DNA from 3 places in the Exiguobacterium sp. s6 genome. Region 2 is predicted to be linked to each of the others. Evidence: riboswitches for the same ligand, from Rfam matches in the RefSeq annotation. Region 2 holds a riboswitch; each other region holds the start of a gene.
The links. A riboswitch is a leader RNA that binds a small molecule or an ion and turns the genes downstream of it on or off. The one in region 2 is predicted to bind S-adenosylmethionine.

Region 1 (3,795 bases), on a different contig from region 2:
TCAAATGGACTCCATCGAACGGAAAGGCGTCTACTTCACGTTTTCGGAAAGTATCGTCCTCATCATTTTCTTGTTTTTTGATTTCGAGACGGCGCTTTTCGTCAATCAGATTGGTCTCCTCGTCTTCCAGTTCGTCAACTTGAAACCGCGCGTCGCGCTTCGACGCTTCCGCTTCACGTATCCTTGGAACGCCATCACGTCTTTCTTGGAGATTGCCATCCCAGCCGGTGTTTACTTGGCACTTGGTGGTGTGACCGGTCTCGGCTTCTATTCTCAAGACTCGTTCCTGCCGCTCGCCGGTTTGATTCTGGCCATCATCTTGAACACGGTCGTGCAAAAGTATCAAGTCGGTTGGTGGTTCCGCGTCGACATCCCGGTCCGCGATTTTCTGAGCATCGCGTTTTATACGTATATCGTCAGTCTCGTCTTCATTTTGGCGGCCTCGTTGTTCCGGGAGACGAATTTACTCGTCGTCAGCAGCATCGCTGCCGCGTTGACGTTCTTCATCAAGCGGCTCATCATCCAAAAAGGCCGGCAAGACGCCTTTAAATCGTTGATTGAACAGTATGATGAGGCAAAAGAAGCCGTGTCGTTATCGCAGAGCGAGGCGCAAGCCATCGAAGTGTTTCTCAGTCAATGTGAGCGGCTCAATCACTATGACGAAGGGTTCGTCGAGTTTAAACTGTTCGACCGTACCCTGTACTTTGATTTGAAGACGCGTCAGCCGATTGACCGTCACATCGTGTTCGATTTGCTCGATCACGCTTATCCGAACGAAGCCTCGGTCGAATATGAGATGCGCTTCGAATGGGACGCACCACTGTCGAACGAATTTGACGACGACTATCATAGTTTCATCTCGGTTCGGTCCGAGGAGATCGAAGGGATTCGCACGTGGCTCGTCATGACGGGTGAACACGTCTATGGGTATCCCTCGACCATCCAACGTGAAATCGTCAAACTTCTCAAGTCGTTCAACCGGACGATCAGTCGTTGCCATGAGCGCGACCGTCTTTACACAGAAAGTCGGACCGACAGCTTGACGCTGCTCGCGAATGCACGCGCGTTTTACGAATACGGGATTCAACAAATCTCGGACGGTTCGATGTATCCGATTTCGGTCGCGATGCTCGACATCGACTTTTTCAAAAAAATCAACGATGTGCACGGACATCAAGTCGGGGACAGTGTGCTCCAAGAGTTTGGACGGCGGATTCGCCAGGCACTCCGCACCGAAGATTTTGCCGCCCGTTACGGCGGTGAAGAGTTCATCTTGCTATTGAACCGTTGCGATGTCGAACAGGCAATCGAGATTGCCGAACGGATCCGGCAACAAATCGAGAACAAACCGTTCCACGTCGACGGGATCGATATCCCCGTCACCGCTTCGATCGGTGTCGACACGATTCAGGCATTCGGTGACAAACGCCTCGACGATACGATCCGTAACGCTGACCGGGCCCTCTACGTCGGCGGGAAGTACGCCGGACGCAACCGCGTCGCCCATTACAATTTCTTAACGACCTGACTCACCCCCACGTTCACCGCGTGGGGGTTTGCTATTGACAAGCGGATTTGAAACAGGTACGTTAGGGAACGTGTCTTATAACTAAATATCACAACTTTTTTATCGAGAGAGACTGAGGGACTGGCCCAGTGACGTCTCGGCAGCGGGTAACCTGTGCCAAATCCAGCGAGCAGTCTGCTCGAAAGATGAAAAAAGTGTTTTCTTGTAGAGAGCCTTTTTTCAGAAGGCTCTCTTTTTATTTTATGAATGAGGTGAATCGATTGGAACAACCGACAGCTAACAAATGGGCACTATTGCCTTTGCTCGTCTTCCTCGTCTTCTTTATCGGGGCAGGCATCTACTATAACGACTTTTATAAATTCCCGGTCCTGATCGCGGCGTTGATCGCGGTCATCGTCGCGGCGATGATGACGAAAGGCAGCGTCACTCAGACGGTCGAGCGTGTCGCCCAAGGCGCGGGGAACCCCGGCATTTTAATCATGGTCTTCATCTTCTTGCTCGCCGGAGCGTTCTCGAGTGTCGCCGAAGCAATCGGCGCAATCGACGCGACCGTCAATGCGGCGCTGACATTTTTACCGTCCTCGCTTCTACTGAGCGGTTTATTCGTCATCGCGGCTTTCATCTCGATGGCGATGGGAACGTCGACGGGAACGATTGCCGCCCTCGCCCCGATCGCGCTCGGTATCCACGAAGAAAGTGGCGTCAATATCGCCATCGCAGCGGCTGCCGTCGTCGGTGGTGCCATGTTCGGGGACAACTTGTCGTTCATCTCGGACACGACAATCGCTGCCGTCCGGACCCAGCGTACCAATATGCGTGACAAATTCCGAACCAACTTTTGGATTGTCCTCCCGGCCGCCATCATCACAATCGTCCTCTTATCGGTGTTATCGAGTGGAGAATCGACTGTCGATGCAGCCGCGTTCGAATGGTATAAACTCATTCCATACCTCGCCGTCATCGCTCTCGCCTTGACCGGGTTGAACGTCATTCTCGTCTTGCTTGGCGGGATCGCCTTGACCGGCATCATCGGTTTGATCGATGGGAGTTTGGCTGTCACTTCATACGTCACGGCTATGGCAGACGGGATGATGGGTATGGCCGAGATTTCGCTCTTGACGCTCCTCATGGGCGGACTCGTCGGACTCATCTCGCATAACGGCGGGCTCACTTACTTGCGTGACGCGCTCACGTCGCGGATTCAAAAACGTGCCGGTGCCGAATGGAGCATCGCCGGGCTCGTCAGTGCGACCAACGTCGCGACGGCGAACAACACGATTTCGATTCTCGTGGCCGGTCCGCTCGCCGCCAATATCGCCGATACGTATGACATCGAGCGAAAGAAATCAGCGAGTGTGCTCGACATCTTCTCGTGTGGCGTCCAAGGCCTGTTGCCTTACGGGGCACAGTTGCTCATCGCCGCCGAATTGACGAATACGGCGTCACCAGCGCTCGTCCCGTATATGTTCTATCCATTCCTGCTCTTCATTTGCGGAGGGCTGGCCATCGTCTTTAACTTCCCGCGTTTCAAAAAGCGCGCCTAACCAAAACGACCCTTTGAAGCACTAGCTTCGAAGGGTCGTTTGACGTTTCGTTTCACGTTCACGTTGAAGTTGTTCGTTGCGTTTTTTGAAGGCGCGCCGCTTGAGCAATTCCTCGAGGCCACGGCTGATCGCCCAAAGGACAAACAATAACAGTCCAAGCATCGATAAGCGGAACGGACTTTGAATAAACTCTTCCCACTGGTCACCAATGACCGAAAAAATCAAGACGACAAGCAGTTTCCCGAACCCCGCCGCCATGATGAATGTCCGAAGCGGCATTTGAATGAGGGCGAGTAAGTATGTGATCAAACTGACCGGGATGAACGGAAGCGAATATAAAAACCCAAGCGAGATCGGGCTCATGTGGTTGATGCGTTCAAGCCAATATACCCCTTGTTTATGTTTTTCGAGCCACCGTGTCATCGGTTTACGGAATACGTAACGGACGGCTGTAAAGACAAGAATCGTCCCTAGTAAACTACCGACCCAAGACAATAACGTCCCGAGCAAGAACCCATACGTGGCCGCGTTCGCCGAAATGATGAGGACGAGCGGAAGAAATGGAAAGATCGCCTCAAGGAACGGCGCCCCTAGTCCTGCCCATGGGCCTCCCGGAAGCTCTTGCAGCCATTCAATCAGTTGGATAATCCATTGTTGGAGTGATGTGAGCATATCAGTTTCCACCTTCGACTTTCATTAATACCTTTTACCCGATTTCGCTCA
Region 2 (3,795 bases):
ACCTCGGGCATAGACGAAGTCGGCACGCTTCGCGACCTCGAAATCGGTCACCGAGTCACCGATGACGATCAAGCGGTCGTCGGGATTGACGATGCGACGAGCGAGCGTCGGCTTGCAACAACCGCAATCGTTCGTACATTGTTCGTCGCAAGCGTGCGGCCAAGCGACGGTGACCGTCTCAGCGGAGAAGTCGGCGACGTTACAGTAGATGTGTTCGGGATCGACGTAGCCTTCCAAAATCGGATGGACGAAAAAGTCCATCCCGCCGCTGACGACGTCAAACTTCCAGCCATGGGCCCGAACTTCTTCTAAAAATGCCGGGAACCCTTGGCGGAGCGTGATGCGCCCCAACAAATAATCACGGTAAGTCGGGGCGGCCTCGCTCGGCAACAGTCGAAACATTTGACCGACCCCGGATCGGATGGAAATCCGTTGCTCGAGGACCGCGTCTTTCAACTCGACCCAAGCCGGCGGGGCGAACGCCTTCATCAACGCGATGATATTGTCTTCCGCCGTAATCGTCCCGTCAAAGTCGCAGAGGATATGGATCGTCATCGTGACGCCCACGCCTTCAACGCGGTATCGAGCTCGTCCGTCTGCCCTTCGGTTTGACCGAGTACGTGAGCGATGGCTTGTCGGAACGCACGAGCCCCGGCGGCTGCACCGTCCGGATGACCGTGAATGCCACCGCCGGCGTTGATGACGACATCCGTCCCGAAGTCCCGAATGATATCGGCGACGAGTCCCGGATGAATCCCCGCGGACGGGACCGGCAAAATCGGCTTCGACCAATGTGGTTCGGCACTCTGGTCGCGAATCACGAACGCCTCGTCGCGCGGTGTCGCAAGTGAGCCGTACGGTGACGGGAAGAGCGTCAAATCGGCCCCGGCGAGGCGAGGGAGTTTACCGAGTAAAAGCGAATGACTGATTGACCCGGTCAAGGCGCCGGCAAAGGCCGGATGTGCCAAGATCGGGACGTGGATATCCGGATCGTTCGCGAGTTCGCGCAGTGCGTCGAGACCGTACGTATAGACGTTGAACAGGAGCGCCGTCGCACCGGCCTCGGTGAGACGGAGCGCCTGGTCACGCAGACCGAACACGGGGCCGCTCAGCGTGATCGCGTACAGGACGCGTTTCCCGGTCGTCTCGAAGTGGGCTTGAATGACGTCTGCTCCGATCCGGGCCCGTTCGAGCGAAGGGGTGAGCGGGTTGTCGTATAAAATCTCGTCGTCTTTGACGATATCGATGCCACCGGCGAACTGATCGCGGAGTTGCTGCTCGAGAAACGCGAGGTCACGGCCGATGACGCCTTTGAAGATGCTCATGACGAGCGGGCGATCCTGAACGCCGAGCAACTCACGAATCCCGTCGACACCGAACTTGGCGCCTTTGAAATCAGAGGCGAGCGTCTCCGGCAACGTCAAATCGATTAATCGGACCGAATCATCGAGGGACAGTTTCCCGAACGTCGTCGTCAAGATGGATGAAAAGTCAGGGCTGACATTATGTAACGGATAGCGGATCGTGAAGCGGCTCGTCGTGTCCGTATGTGTGGTTGATACGACCTCACCTCGGAACGCCTGTAACTGCTCTTGCTCTAAGTGAGGCAAGTCCGTCCATGTGCCGACGGTCAGCTCGAGGGCGATCTTGTCGGCGACGGTCGCGACCGCGTCCGTCTGTTTGATTTCATATGTGGCAGTGATACTCATATGGTTCCTCCTTCCAGGCAAACAAAAATGACCCCATGCCGAGGCAAGAGGTCATCATAAAAAAATGAACTCTTATCTCTCAGCTTACGCTGCAAGAATTAGCACCGTGCCATCTCTGGTCGGTTGCTGCGACATCATCGGGCTTGTCCCTCCGTCTGCTCTTGATAAGAATGTGATTTGAAGTTGTGAAATTTAATTGAATTTTTGCACAGAATCGTCACATCGTCAATTCCTTTTTTTCCAAAAAAAATATTTTGGAAAGTTGTTTCCATATATGCACAAAAAAAGACGAAGTTACATCGGGAAATTGCCGTTGACAATCGTGACGTCGAGTCCGTAATATTCAGCACATAAGTTCACCGAATCGAATAAACCACTCTTATCGCGAGTTGGCAGAGGGAATTGGCCCGATGACGCCGCAGCAACCGACCACTAGGCACGGTGCTACATCCACCAGACGAATGTCTGACAGATGAGAGGAACAACCAGTTTGGCTGTGCCTCTTTCTCGCGGAGAAAGGGGCTTTTTTTGTGGGCAACGTACAGGAAGGGGAAAACATTATGTCATATCAACCATTTACAGAACAGACCGTCGTCGAGCATGTGAAAACGTTGGGGTTAATCGAAGACGGAGGCATCACGCATTGCGAGGAGATCGGAGACGGCAATTTGAACCTCGTTTTCCGCATCCGACAAGGCGAAACGAGTCTCATCGTCAAACAAGCGCTCCCATATGCGAAAGTCGTCGGCGAAAGTTGGCCGCTCACACTTGAACGGGCGTGGATCGAGCAGTTGGCGTTGCGCGAATTCGCCAACGTCGTCCCTCGTTTCGTGCCAGTCGTGCTTGGCAGTGACCGCACGCTCGCCTACACGATTTTAGAGGACCTGTCAGATTTTGAGATCGTTCGGACAGGCTATTTGGAAGGGAAAACGTATCCTGAACTTGCCCGCCATGTTGGGGAATTTTTAGGCGAGACGCTGTTCGCGACGTCGGATTACGCGGCCGGACCGATCGTGAAGAAGCGGATTGAACGTGACTATTACAACCCGGAACTGTGTGACATCACCGAGAAACTCATCTTCACCGACCCGTTCAAAGATGCGGAGTCGAACAACATCGAGACGGCGCTGCGAGAAGATGTCGAACGCCTTTGGCAAGACCAAGCGCTCAAGGTCGAGGTGACGAAACTGAAAGTCGGGTTTGTCACGAAACATGAGGCGCTCCTGCACGGCGACCTACATACGGGCAGTATTTTCGCGACTCAACAAGAAACGAAAATCATTGATCCAGAGTTCGCGTTTTACGGACCGTTCGGCTTCGATCTCGGACAAATCATCGCCCATTTGACGCTGTCGACGTTCCATGACCCGCTCAAACGCTTCGAACGTTTCACGGACGTCTTGACGGTATGGGAGACGTTTGAGAAGACGTTCCGGGTCAATTTTGAGCGCGCCGTCGAGCCATTTAACACAGACGGCTTCGTCGACGAGTTGTTGCGGACGATTTTCAGCGACACGATCGGCTACGCCGGTTGCGAACTCATTCGCCGTGCCGTTGGACTCGCCGGTGTCGCCGATCTCGAGACGTTGCCGGAAGCGACGCGGCTCGAACGAAAACGTGACGCACTCGCTCTCGGGACGGCGCTCATTAAAGAACGCCACAGCGTCGAATCGATTGACGACTTGGTGACGCTTTTGTCGGGGGTGCGCGTATGACGGTCCAAAATATCCGTTTCCATCCGCAGACGGACGAACTCATCGTATTAGATCAGACGTTGTTGCCGCATGAAGAGCGGTACGTGACAATCGAAACGCTCGAACAGGCCGAACATGCCATCGAGACGCTCCAAGTCCGGGGCGCCCCGGCTATCGCTTACTTCGGGGCGTTCATCCTCGCCAAAGAGGCAAGTCGGTTAGTCGATGACCCGGACTTCACGCGTCGGCTCGATCTCGTCGGACGCCGCCTGATCGCGACCCGGCCGACGGCGGTCAATCTGCAAAACGTGATCGAGTCGCTCCTTGATTTAAATGTCGGGGATGACTTCGAGGCGATTGCCGAGGAAATCAAACGACGCGCCATCGCTTTG
Region 3 (3,795 bases), 1.1 Mb from region 2:
CGGCGCCGTGAACACGATGAGCGGCAACAGGACGCCTTGGACGCCGATCGTCGTTCCCATGATGAAACGGGTGAACGGGAGGATGAAGAATAAGAGAATGATGAATGGGATCGAACGGACGACGTTGATGACGCTCGACAAGATGCCGTAGAAATAACGGTTGGCGAGCCGCCCGTTCGGTCGCGTCAAGACGAGGAGCGTCCCGAGCGGCAGTCCAATCAACGTCGAGATGACGAGCGCGATGCCGGTCATCGTGAGCGTCTGAATCGTCCCCGTCCAAATCAAGTCACCCCAATTTTCCCAAAACTGAAGCATGGTTCGTCACCTCCTTCACTTTCACACCGCTCGCCTCTAAGAAGCGGACGGCTTGGTCGGTCTGTCCCTCATCGCCGTCCAAATGGACGAGTAGATTACCGACGAGACCGCCTTTTAGCTTTTTGATGCCGCCCCCGATGATGTTCGGCAGCAAGCCGAACCGTTTCGTCAACTGGGCGAGCACAGCCTGTTCACTCTGATGACCGATGAACGACAAGTTGACGAGCATCCCGTGCGTGCTCAACTCATCGACGACCTCTTTCGGGACATCGAGGTTCGTCTTCAAGAACTTGCGTGTCGTCGCATGCTGCGGGTCCGAGAACACGTCGAGCACGTCCCCTTCCTCGATGATCCGGCCGGCCTCGATGACCGCGACCCGGTCACAGATGCGCTCGATGACTTCCATCTCGTGCGTGATCAAAAAGATCGTCAGTCCGAGCTCGCGGTTGATGTCGAGCAAGAGGTCGAGAATCGACTCGGTCGTCTCCGGGTCGAGCGCGCTCGTCGCCTCGTCGCTGAGCAGGATATCCGGCTCGTGCGCGAGGGCCCGGGCGATGGCGACACGTTGCTTCTGTCCGCCCGAGAGTTGCTCGGGATAATGTTTTCGATGGTCCGTCAAGCCGACGATGTCGAGGTATTTGTCGACGCGAGCGCGGATCGTTGCCTTGTCGAGACCCTCAAGCCGGAGCGGGATGGCGACGTTATCTTCGACGGTCGCCGTCTTGAGCAGGTTGTAGTGTTGGAAGATCATTCCGATTCGATGGCGGAGTTTTGAGAGCCCACGTTTGTCGAGCTTCGTGATGTCCTGTCCTTCGATCTCGACCTGGCCCGAGGTCGGGCGTTCGAGCAGGTTGATCATGCGGATGAGCGTGCTCTTGCCGGCCCCGCTTCGACCGATGATGCCGAAGATCTCGCCTTTCTCGATCGTGAGCGAGACGTCGTCGAGTGCGGTGACAGCACCTTTGTTCACCGTGAACGTCTTCGTGATTCCTTTAAGTGCGATCATAGGCCCTCCTTAAAACGCCGGGACGATTGAGCCGTTGAACGTCTCTTCGATGAACGTCCGGACCTCGTCCGAGTGATAGTACGACTTGAGCGTCGCGACGACTTCGTCATCCTTGTTATCGGTGCGGACGACGACGTAGTTCGGATACGGGTTGTCGACCGTGTCTTCGTGGAACAAGGCGTCCTCATTGATCGACAGGCCGGCACCCATCGCGAAGTTCGTGTTGATGGCCGCGAGTGCGACTTCCGGGAGCTGGGTCGGGAGCTGAGACGCCTCGAGCTCGATGAATTCGAGGTTGAGCGGGTTTTCAGCGATGTCGCGTTTCGTCGCCTTGTCCGTCAAGCCTTCCTTCAGCGTGATGAGGCCCGCTGTCTCATAGAGACGGAGTGCGCGCAGCTCGTTCGCCGGGTCGTTCGGGACGGCGACCTTGTCGCCTTCTTTCAAGTCCTCAATGTCGGTCAACTTTTCCGAGTAAAGACCCATTGGGAACGCGACGGTCTTGAACACATCGTCGATCTTATAGCCTTTGTCGGACTTTTGCAGTTCAAGGAATGAGAGCGTCTGATAACTGTTCACGTCGAGACTGCCCTCGGCGAGCGCCGTGTTCGGGGTGTTATAGTCGTTGAACACTTTGATGTCGAGCTCGAGGCCGTCCTCGGCCGCGAGTTCTTTCACTTTTTCGGCGATTTGTTGGTGTGGACCGCCCGTGACGCCGATCGTGAGCGACTCCGTGCTGAGCGATTCGCTCGCGTCCGATTGACCGCACGCCGAGAGTGCGATGGCGGCGAGTAGTGAAGTTCCTGCGAGTGCTGTTTTCTGTTTGATGTTCATCTGTTTTTCCTCCTCCAAAATGAAAGCCCGCTACTCATGAAGAGTGGCGGGCACGACAAGACAAAGTCGGACACGCTCATCTCCCAGACGTTCCGTCTGTTGGAATTAGCACCATGATCATAATGATCTGGTTGCCGGGTTTCATAGGGCCAGTCCCTCCACCACTCTTGATAAGCAATCGGTCTATTTAATTGTTATCATCTTACTTTCAATTCTTTTATTTGTAAATAGAAAATTGCAAATTTTCAAATATTATTTTCAGAAAGTCTTTATCGAGCGGCTTTGGCAACTGTTGCAGCTCGGTCTCCGTCATGACGGAGTCGACCAATACCGGGATGTCGCTCGACCCGACCCCGAGCGTCTCGAGCGTCGTCGGGGCACCGAACTCGCTTAGCCAAGCCTCCAAATACGGGGTATCGGCCGAGCGCCGCAACCGCTCTTGGACGATCAGGCCGAAGCCGACCTTGTCCCCGTGTAAGAAACGGTGCGTCGACTCGAAGCGACTGAGAGCGTTATGGACCGCATGGCCCACGGCGACCCGTGTCCCGGCGTCACCAAATCCTCCGACGGCACCTCCGATGGCGAGCACGTGATCGACAGCGAAGCGGACGTCGTCACTATACGACTCAAAAGCGTGCTCGCTCAAATCAAGTTCGACGAGACGCCCGCACTGCTGGGCCAAGACGAGCCCGGTGTTGACGCCCGCGTCGACCGAGCTGTCACCGCTCAAGTAACGGGCCTCGTAAAACTTCGCGACCGTGTCGATGACACCGGCTCGGAAGTATTCATATGGAGAGCGCGAGATGACCCGCGAGTCAACGATGACCCGTTCGATGACGACGCGGAACATGTCGTAGCGGTCGTAGCTCCCGTCCTCCCGATAGACGACGCTGAGAGGCGTGAACGCCGCACAGTTCGAGGCGAGTGTCGGGACGATGATGAGCGGCACGTTCTGTTGATAGGCGACGAGTTTGGCCGTGTCGACGAGCTTCCCGCCCCCGATGGCGATGAGGACATCGACGTCTTCAAAAATCAGCCGTTCGACTTCCTTGTCCGTACACTCCCCACGGAACGTCGTGGCCGGATAGTCCGTGATGGATGGATGAACGGCCCGCACGACTTCGTACCCGTTCTGACCGCGCAGGACGTGGGCACGTCGGCCGTCGACTAAGTCATCAAGACGGTCGAGCGCGTCATCGGCGTGGTCATATTCAAGGACGGCCTGACGAATCATGCCCGCACCTCCTCATAGGCGGCAAACAACCGCTCGATTCGTTCGACGGCCTCATCGATTTTCGGCTCGGGCGAGACGAGTCCGAAGCGGACGTATCCGTTCCCTTCTGAACCGAAGAAATAGCCCGGTGTGACGGCGACTCCTGCCTCGTACAATAACTTACGCGAGAACGATTTGGCATCGCCCTCGGGCACTTTCGCCCAGACGAAGAACGAACCCTCCGGCGGCTCGACGGCCCACCCGGCCCGGTTCAACCCATCGATCAGGCGATCGCGTCGCGCCTCATAGAGTCGGGCCAAATCGTCCCGGATAGAGCGTGGGGCCTCGAGCGCGGCGACAGCCGCCGCCTGGATGGCCGAGAACACGCTGACGTGGACGTGATCCTGGTACGTATTGATCGCCTCGATGA

Region 1: it holds a riboswitch for S-adenosylmethionine, as region 2 does, so the genes downstream of both, KNP75_RS12455 (Na+/H+ antiporter NhaC family protein) here and mtnK (S-methyl-5-thioribose kinase) in region 2, are expected to answer to the same signal.
Region 3: it holds a riboswitch for S-adenosylmethionine, as region 2 does, so the genes downstream of both, KNP75_RS06485 (MetQ/NlpA family ABC transporter substrate-binding protein) here and mtnK (S-methyl-5-thioribose kinase) in region 2, are expected to answer to the same signal.

Annotation. Positions count from the first base shown of each region.
Region 1 covers NZ_JACSLN010000002.1:286,452-290,246, reverse strand. The annotation lists gene KNP75_RS12460 (GGDEF domain-containing protein) at 1-1,528, shown strand, start outside; SAM riboswitch class I at 1,625-1,720, shown strand; gene KNP75_RS12455 (Na+/H+ antiporter NhaC family protein) at 1,771-3,072, shown strand; gene KNP75_RS12450 (TVP38/TMEM64 family protein) at 3,094-3,744, opposite strand.
Region 2 covers NZ_JACSLN010000001.1:152,093-155,887, forward strand. The annotation lists gene KNP75_RS00905 (2-hydroxy-3-keto-5-methylthiopentenyl-1-phosphate phosphatase) at 1-555, opposite strand, end outside; gene KNP75_RS00910 (2,3-diketo-5-methylthiopentyl-1-phosphate enolase) at 552-1,709, opposite strand; SAM riboswitch class I at 1,779-1,880, opposite strand; SAM riboswitch class I at 2,086-2,188, shown strand; gene mtnK (S-methyl-5-thioribose kinase) at 2,270-3,424, shown strand; gene mtnA (S-methyl-5-thioribose-1-phosphate isomerase) at 3,421-3,795, shown strand, end outside.
Region 3 covers NZ_JACSLN010000001.1:1,253,182-1,256,976, reverse strand. The annotation lists gene KNP75_RS06495 (methionine ABC transporter permease) at 1-315, opposite strand, end outside; gene KNP75_RS06490 (methionine ABC transporter ATP-binding protein) at 287-1,321, opposite strand; gene KNP75_RS06485 (MetQ/NlpA family ABC transporter substrate-binding protein) at 1,331-2,152, opposite strand; SAM riboswitch class I at 2,226-2,329, opposite strand; gene KNP75_RS06480 (iron-containing alcohol dehydrogenase family protein) at 2,370-3,386, opposite strand; gene KNP75_RS06475 (aminotransferase class I/II-fold pyridoxal phosphate-dependent enzyme) at 3,383-3,795, opposite strand, start outside.